DNA from 2 places in the Methylophaga sp. UBA3613 genome. Region 2 is predicted to be linked to the other one. Evidence: predicted binding sites of a transcription regulator. Region 2 holds the regulator's gene; the other holds the start of a gene.
The links. The regulator FNR, encoded in region 2, switches genes on or off when oxygen is low (the NO sensors DNR and NnrR bind a similar motif). The targets are predictions, from matches to a motif close to TTGATNTANATCAA.

Region 1 (4,218 bases), on a different contig from region 2:
CCCGGCTGTCGATGTACTGATGCAGAAAATAAGCAGCATTTGCCACCTGTTCACGGATTTGCTGCTGATTATGTTTATGAATAAACCAACCATGGCTCAGCTGCATCGCGAAAGCTGTCAGTAAAATCAGACTGACACAAAGTAGAATCATCCTGGTCTGGATGCTATTCATCTATAAGTCGTTTCCATAATATGCAGCGTATTCAGCCATCTGAACTCCGTTCATCAGGATTTATTAATCTGTAACTCTTCAGGGTAAACGCCATACCTTGATTTTTTGTCCAGTTTTGAAACCAAACAGACGATTGCCACCCACCGCAACAGCAATATGCTGTTTACCATTAACGCTGTATGTAATCGGTGGCGCATTGACGCCCGCTTCCGTTTTACCACTCCAGCGTTTTTCTCCCGAATCAGCATCAAAGGCCATCAGTTCACCGCTCCCTTCTCCGGTGAACACCAGACCACTGGCTGTACTTAAAACGCCGCCTATCAATGGATTTTCAGTTTTGACCTGCCAGACTATTTCTCCACTATCTAAATCAATTGCAGTTAATAAACCATGTTTTTCAGGAGTATTTAAAGGAGACATCGAAGAATAACGCACCGCTTCTTCTCCATCCTTGGCAGCCTGTTTGTGTAATTTATATTCCACCGGCCAGTGAATGGCGGCAATAAATACCAAACGTCTGCGAGCATCCACTGAAACGGGAGACCAGTTTGCACCGCCCATTACACCAGGATAAATAATCGTTCCTTCACTGCTGGGAAGTTCAAACATGTTTTTTTGCGGGACAAAGGCTTCGCTTTTATAGAGAAACTTACCATTACGTCTGTCATGTACATAAAACCAGCCCGTTTTACCAGCCTGACCAATTGCGGGAGTAGGTTGCCCCTTAATGGTAATATCAAACAAAACCGGCGGACTGGCTACATCATAACCCCAGCTGTCATGCGGGACTTGTTGGTAATGCCAGCGATAATCGCCACTGTTGGCATCAAGTGCCAGTAATGAACTGCTGTAAAGATTATCACCTGGTCTGGATGAGCCTTCCATTTGCGGTGATGGATTACCGGTACCAAAATGCAGAATGCCAGTATATGGGTCAATAACCGGCGTACTCCATGCCGAAGCACCACCATAACGCCAGGCGTCACCGTGCTGTTCCAGAGCGGCTTTTTCTTTTGCTATATCGCGAGGTAATTTCACCCCATCAGCTGTTTTGGTAACAAAATCACCTTCCCAATTTTCAGACTTGATGGTGTCAAACTGCCATTTTTGTTTACCAGTTTCGATGTCATATCCTGCCATGAAACCACGGCGCCCATATTTCCCGGCGATACCGACTACAGCGCCCAAAGGTGAATCAGAATCCGTAGCATCAAGATGTAATCCATATCCCACGCCGGTGATGCCAATAATGACTGTATCCTGATAAATCATCGGGGCCATATTGATGCCCGCTCCCGAGGTACCGGAGACGCTGCCCAGTTCAGTATCGTCCAGCGTACTAACATCTTCCTGAATACCACTGTTTTCATCAACAACACGATTATCCCAGCGTTTTTCTCCTGTTTTGGCATCCAATGCAATCAATCTGGCATCAATGGTGCCGGTAAAAACCATACCATTTGATACAGCCACACCGCGATTGGCAGGACCACAGCAAATGGGATAATCTTCATCTAAATCATGCTCATAACGCCATAATTGTTGACCACTCGCGGCATCCAGTGCGACCACATCGTTAAACGGCAAAGAAACATACATCACGCCATTCTGAACCACCGGTGTTGCCTGAAAGGTTTCATTTACACCGGTATCAAATTCCCATGCTTCAACCAGCTCCATAACATTGCTTTTGTTAATTTGGACCAGCTTACTGTGCCGTTGATGTAGATCATCGCCACCATAAACCGGCCATTCAATCTCTGTTGCTAAAACTGGCAGGGATAAAACAGTTAAAAGCCCTCCCAACCAGAAGATGTGTTTTAAAGGCATGGTTTTCTCTCTCTTAATTATTTTTAGTTATGATAACAATTACTATCGAACAAGAATTTTTTATCCCGTAAATTGGATCTTATGATCCAGATCAAATCAAAGCCCGATAACCCTACAGCAAATAATAAGTCTCCCTAAAATCAAATTATCAACATCTGTTGTTAATCAGATAAGTGAGGTAAGTAATGTATAAAACACTACTGGTAGGACTTATAACGTTTTTAAATATATCCCTTGTGTTGGCAGATAATTTTAGAAATGAGCCCATCAAACCGATACAGCCATTTATTATTACCGAACCCGCCAAAGTTGAACTCGGGAAAAAACTTTTTTTTGACCCCAGACTCTCCCGCTCAGGGTTCATATCTTGTAATTCCTGTCATAATCTCAGTATGGGAGGCAGTGATAACTTGCCGACTTCCATTGGTCATAATTGGCAGCAAGGACCAATCAACTCTCCCACCGTACTCAATTCCAGTATGAATCTGGCCCAGTTCTGGGATGGTCGGGCAGCCGATTTGCAGGAACAGGCTGCCGGACCAATTGCTAATCCGATGGAAATGGCTTTTAGCCACTCTCTGGCCATTGATGTTTTGCGTTCGATTCCACAATACGTTGCAGCATTCAATAAAATCTATGGCAGTAATGAGATTACTCTGGATCAGGTTACCAATGCCATAGCAGCTTTTGAAGAAACCCTGGTCACTCCCAATTCCCGTTTTGATCTTTGGCTTAAAGGCAGTGACAATGCCTTGACTGACACTGAAATTGCCGGTTATCAGAAATTTAAAGAAATCGGTTGTGTGGCTTGTCATAACGGGGCTGCTGTAGGTGGCAGTTCATTCCAGAAGATGGGGATTATGGAACCCTACCAGACCGAAAACCCGGCTGAAGGACGTATTGCAGTGACCGGTAAAGATGCCGATCGCTTTTCATTCAAAGTACCAACTTTACGCAATGTTGAATTGACTTACCCATACTTCCATGACGGTGCCTATTGGAAACTGGAAGATGCCGTCGATGTGATGGCCAGACTGCAACTGGGACAGAAGCTGGAAAAACAGGACATTCAAAACATAACGGCATTTTTGAAAACCCTGACGGGTGACCAGCCTCAATTTGCCGTACCACAATTGCCACCCTCTACTGGCGACACACCGATTCCTGTTCCATTTGAAAAGGAATAAGTAAAAAAGCCCGCCAGAGTTGATAACTGGCGGGCTTTTCTATTGAGCTGTTAATCAGACAGGTCTGAAACCCTATCAACTACTGCCGCATATAAATCTCGAGTTGAAGCAATCGCGCCATCCTGAACCTGTTCAGCCGAAATAACTTTGCCACCAGCAGCCTGAAGCGGGCGGGTTGCAGTCGTACTGGCCACAACTGTAGGTTTATACCCCAGATTAAATCCGCCATGCGCGGTGGAATTTACACACATATGTGTCATAAAGCCTGCCAACACTATATTTTCAATATTCAGTGATTTCAGTCTTTGATCCAATTCAGTTTGCACAAATGCATTGGGAAAGTTTTTAGTAATAACGTATTCCCCGTCTTGAGGTGCCACCTCATTGGAAATCTGACCAATATCCGTCGTGAGATCGTAAGGTGAGCCCACACCACCATCATGTTGAATATGAATGATAGGGATATTTAACGACCTTGCACGTTCCAGCAAAGCTTTGGCTTCCAAAATAGCTTTTTCCACGCCCGTGAGATGCATAACACCGGTTCGATAGGTATTCTGACAATCAATCATAATTAATGCTGAATTACCCAACTTTGCCGGCTGATGCCCTAAGCCGACAATATCTCTTAATGTTTGTGACGCTTGTGTCATAACAGTCCTCTTTGAATGTTCAAAAATTTACCCGCGGTATGGTTTGCTTCAGTCTTGCTGCCGATCAATCCATGCGATGCTGAAAACTCAACGCATAAGCACCCGGTCTGGCTAATAAAATAGGATCAGAAGATGGCTCAATCCCCTCTGGCAAAGCCAATGGATTAAACATCGTCGCTTTTTCATACTCGGCAGCATCTGCCATCGGTGCCTCGATCACAATAGTCCCTAACTCAACCACCTGGCGATCATCCGGCCAAATTACCGTTGCATCATTTACTTCATCGCCTGGTTCAGCAATTTGCACCGACAAACGAAACTCGGCAGCTTGTTCAGGTAAACGCTCACGAATTTCATTCATTAAATAGTTTTCGTT
Region 2 (4,218 bases):
ACAGCCTCCATGCAGGAGTTCTCACACACCATTGACTGGGCGTTACGCTGGGTATTTTTAATCGGTACACCAGCCGCTATCGGCCTGATTATTCTTGCTGAACCGTTGTTGCTTACCTTGTTTCAATATGGCGAATTCACGCCAAATGATGCCCATCAGGCATCATTAAGCTTGATGGCATATGGTTTGGGCTTATTGCCATTTATTTTTATCAAGGTACTTGCACCGGGCTTTTATGCCCGTCAGGACACCAAAACCCCTGTCAAAATCGGCATTATTGCGATGATAAGCAATATGGGACTGAACATTGTGTTGATGATTTATCTGGCCCATGTGGGGCTGGCTTTAGCCACAGCTTTATCAGCGATGCTCAATGCTGGCTTACTGTATTACACACTTCGAAAAAAAGCGGTCTATCAACCTATCGCTGGCTGGGGCTTATTTTTTATCCGTATGCTGCTCGCCAATATCGTATTAATAGCGTTCTTGTTATGGGTAACGCCGATTAATGGCGATTGGATAAGCTGGAGTGGCTGGCATCGGTTTGGCATATTGATGGGGCTGATAACGACTTCTGCAATTGTTTATTTTGCTGTATTGACTCTATGTGGCGTCAGGCTGAAAACATTAGTCACACCACAAAGCCAGGAATAAAAAAAGCCCTCCATCAGGAGGGCTTTTTTAGGGCCTTAGAGAGGAATTTAGAAACGGCGGCCTATACCGATACCATAAACAAAGGGATCAATATCAGCATCAATTTTTGCGCTATTGGTGCCAAGTACATTTTTGAAACTGGCTGTCGTATCAATGTCCAGATATTTGACATCCATATTGATAAACCAATCCTGATTGATGGCAATATCTACCCCGGCTTGTGCAGCCCAACCCCAGGAGCTGTCCAGTTTGACCTTATCGCCTGGACTGCTAAGTAAAGAACTGCTCGGAACTTCTTCATCAAAGAAATAGGTGTAGTTCACCCCAGCCCCGATATAAGGACGAATATTTGAGCCTGGCAAAAAGTGATATTGCAGCGTCAATGTGGGTGGCAGTACTTTGGTATCAATAACATCACCGAGCACTCCCCAATTTTTCTCCCCGGTAACGGTATGTTCTGAATAGCCTAAAATCAGCTCTACACCCCAGTTGCGGTTGATCATATAGGTAATATCCAGTTCTGGAACCGTATCGCTATCGACTTTTACCCCTTTTAATCCAGTATCTGCACCATTGAGGCTGAGAGTGCCGCTGCTATCATTTGGATTCACATTGATAACCCGTCCCCGAATTAACCAGTCACCGGCCTCATAAGCCATCACAGTTGAAACAGGGCTGGCAAGACCAGCAGCAAGTAGGATTGAGGAAATCAGGGGAATTTTTTTCATGGCACGACTCCGAATAATGATCTGTTGTGGAACACAATTTCAGATCATACGGAGTATCTGGAGATCAACATTGATCCAGGTCAATAAAGTGTGGTTCAGGCTATCCGCAGCGTTGTTTTAATGCTGGCAGGTCTAAAATCGTTACTTCTTTGCCCTGAATCGACAATAACTGCTGATCCTGTAACTGGGTAAATAAACGACTGACCGTTTCAATCGCCAATCCCAGATGGTTGGCAATATCCCCTCGGGACATGGTCAATTGAAATGACATCGACGAGTAACCACGTTCACTGAAACGCTGTGATAGAGACAGTAAAAAACTAATCAGCTTTTCCTGGGCGGTTTTTTTGCCGAGAGACAATAATAAATTTTTATCCGATGACAATTCTTTGCTCAAACGGGTCATCAATTGATTTTGCAACTCCGGGATAGTCGCACTGAATTCCTGCAGGCGCTCATAAGGCAATTCGCAAACACTGCTGGCTTCAAGTGCCCGGGCTGTGGATAAATAACGTTGCTGGTAAATTGCATCCATACCAATAAATTCACCGGGGAAATAAAAGTTGGTGACCTGTTCGCGCCCATCCGTCGCAGAGATCGTGGTTTTGAACGAACCAGAACGAACAACAAAGATTGTTTTAAAAGTAGAGGAGGGTTCAAACAGAATCTGGTGGCGTTTATATCCAGCACTGCGTTTAATGATTTGATCGAGCTTGGTCAGGTCATCCCGATGCAGCCCCAAGGGCAGGCATAACCGATACAAAGCACATGATTGACAGGCGAGCTGATGATGATGTTCAACCTTAGCCAAGTCCTCAAATAATGGCGTAATCACCCGAGCTTGTGTCATTTTATTATCCGTAAAAAAGTCACAGGACATGATAACGCTTCAAACCCGCCACTGAAACAGTTATTATTTGTTTTTATTTCAGTTTTCAGGAAAGCAAATGACCGTTCGTAGCGCCACTGTTGCGCGTAACACGCTCGAAACTCAAATTGAAGTCTCCATCAATCTGGATGGAAGCGGAAAATTTCAATCCGAAACCGGCGTGCCATTCCTTGATCACATGATGGAACAGATTGCCCGTCACGGTTTATTCGACCTGCAAATCAACGCCAAAGGCGATCTGCACATTGATGCTCATCATACCGTTGAGGATGTTGGTATCACAATTGGTCAGGCATTAAAAAAAGCGCTGGGGGATAAAAAAGGTGTGGTCCGTTATGGTCATTCCTATGTCCCACTGGATGAAGCTTTGTCTCGTGTAGTATTGGATTTATCTGGCCGACCCGGCTTTGAATTCGATGTGACATTTACTCGAGACAAAATCGGTGAATTTGATGTTGATTTGTTTTATGAATTCTTTCAGGGTTTAGTCAATCATGCCGGTATTACATTGCATATTGATAATCTTAAAGGCCGAAATGCGCATCATATTGCTGAAACCATTTTTAAAGCGTTCGGTCGGGCCCTGCGAATGGCTGTCACATTAGATGAACGAGCCTTACAGCAATTGCCATCCACCAAGGGCGCATTATAATCGGTTAACGATTTTATAACTCTCACATTCTAGAGCAGGTCTTTGTTTTATGCGTTGCGTTGCAGTTATTGATTACGGCATGGGTAATTTACGCTCAGTCTCCAAAGCATTGGAAGCCGTAGCTGATAACCACACTAAAATTCTCGTTACCGCTGATCCGTCAGAGATTCGGGCAGCAGATCACATCGTATTCCCGGGTGTCGGCGCGATTCGTGACTGTATGGCGGAACTCAAAAAACTTGAACTCGACAGGCTCATCTGTGAAATGGCCAGCAAAAAACCTTTTCTGGGAATTTGTCTGGGTATGCAGGCTTTATTAACGCATAGTCAGGAAAACCAAGGCTCGGCTGGATTGGACATCATTGAAGGTGACGTTCTGTATTTTAAAGAAGCGGTTGAGCAGGGCCTGAAAGTACCACACATGGGCTGGAATGAAGTCGAACAAACCTGCGTCCACCCCTTATGGCAAGATATACCACAGAATAGTCGCTTTTATTTTGTTCATAGTTTTTATGTACAGCCCGCCGATGAAACCAAAATCTCTGGTCGTAGTCATTACGCTTTACCTTTTGCAGCAGCGTTGGCGCATGAAAACCTTTTTGCAGTACAGTTTCACCCCGAAAAAAGCCAGCATGCCGGCTTACAGTTATTGAAAAATTTTATTAATTGGGACGGTCAGTCCTGACATTTTGTTTGATGGAGAAAGCGTTATGTTATTAATCCCTGCCATTGATCTTAAAGAGGGTCACTGCGTTCGATTGCGTCAGGGACGCATGGAAGATAACACCGTATTTTCAGAAGATCCGCTGGCGGTTGCAACCAGATGGGTTGAAGCCGGTGCCAAACGTTTGCACATGGTGGATCTGGACGGTGCTTTTGCGGGTAATCCGGTTAACGCTGATGTTATTCATCGAATTTGCGCTGCATTTCCTGATCTTGATGTACAGGTTGGTGGTGGCATTCGTGATGAAGACACCATCCAAACCTACCTGGATGCTGGTGTTCGCTATGTCATTATTGGCACAAAAGCCATCAATGCTCCGCATTTCGTTGGCGATGTTTGTGCCGAGTTTCCGGGTCATATTATTGTTGGTCTCGACGCCAAAGACGGCAAGGTTGCAATCGATGGCTGGTCCAAGTTGTCCAATCACGATGTCATCGATATTGCCCAACAGTTTGAACAGGATGGTGTTGAGGCTATTATTTACACCGATATCAGCCGAGACGGCATGATGCAGGGTGTTAATCTTGAGTCCACTCGTGACCTTGCTCGCGCCATTAATATCCCGGTAATT

Region 1: the regulator FNR is predicted to act here: its motif matches at 2,084-2,097, upstream of B3S93_RS04790 (cytochrome-c peroxidase).

The regions. Positions count from the first base shown of each region.
Region 1 covers NZ_DFLS01000004.1:554,572-558,789, reverse strand. The annotation lists gene B3S93_RS04800 (sensor domain-containing diguanylate cyclase) at 1-172, opposite strand, end outside; gene B3S93_RS04795 (pyrroloquinoline quinone-dependent dehydrogenase) at 251-2,002, opposite strand; gene B3S93_RS04790 (cytochrome-c peroxidase) at 2,188-3,189, shown strand; gene B3S93_RS04785 (cysteine hydrolase family protein) at 3,240-3,842, opposite strand; gene B3S93_RS04780 (catalase family peroxidase) at 3,907-4,218, opposite strand, start outside.
Region 2 covers NZ_DFLS01000007.1:184,448-188,665, reverse strand. The annotation lists gene murJ (murein biosynthesis integral membrane protein MurJ) at 1-654, shown strand, start outside; gene B3S93_RS09540 (OmpW/AlkL family protein) at 702-1,382, opposite strand; gene fnr (fumarate/nitrate reduction transcriptional regulator Fnr) at 1,483-2,232, opposite strand; gene hisB (imidazoleglycerol-phosphate dehydratase HisB) at 2,330-2,923, shown strand; gene hisH (imidazole glycerol phosphate synthase subunit HisH) at 2,973-3,608, shown strand; gene hisA (1-(5-phosphoribosyl)-5-[(5-phosphoribosylamino)methylideneamino]imidazole-4-carboxamide isomerase) at 3,634-4,218, shown strand, end outside.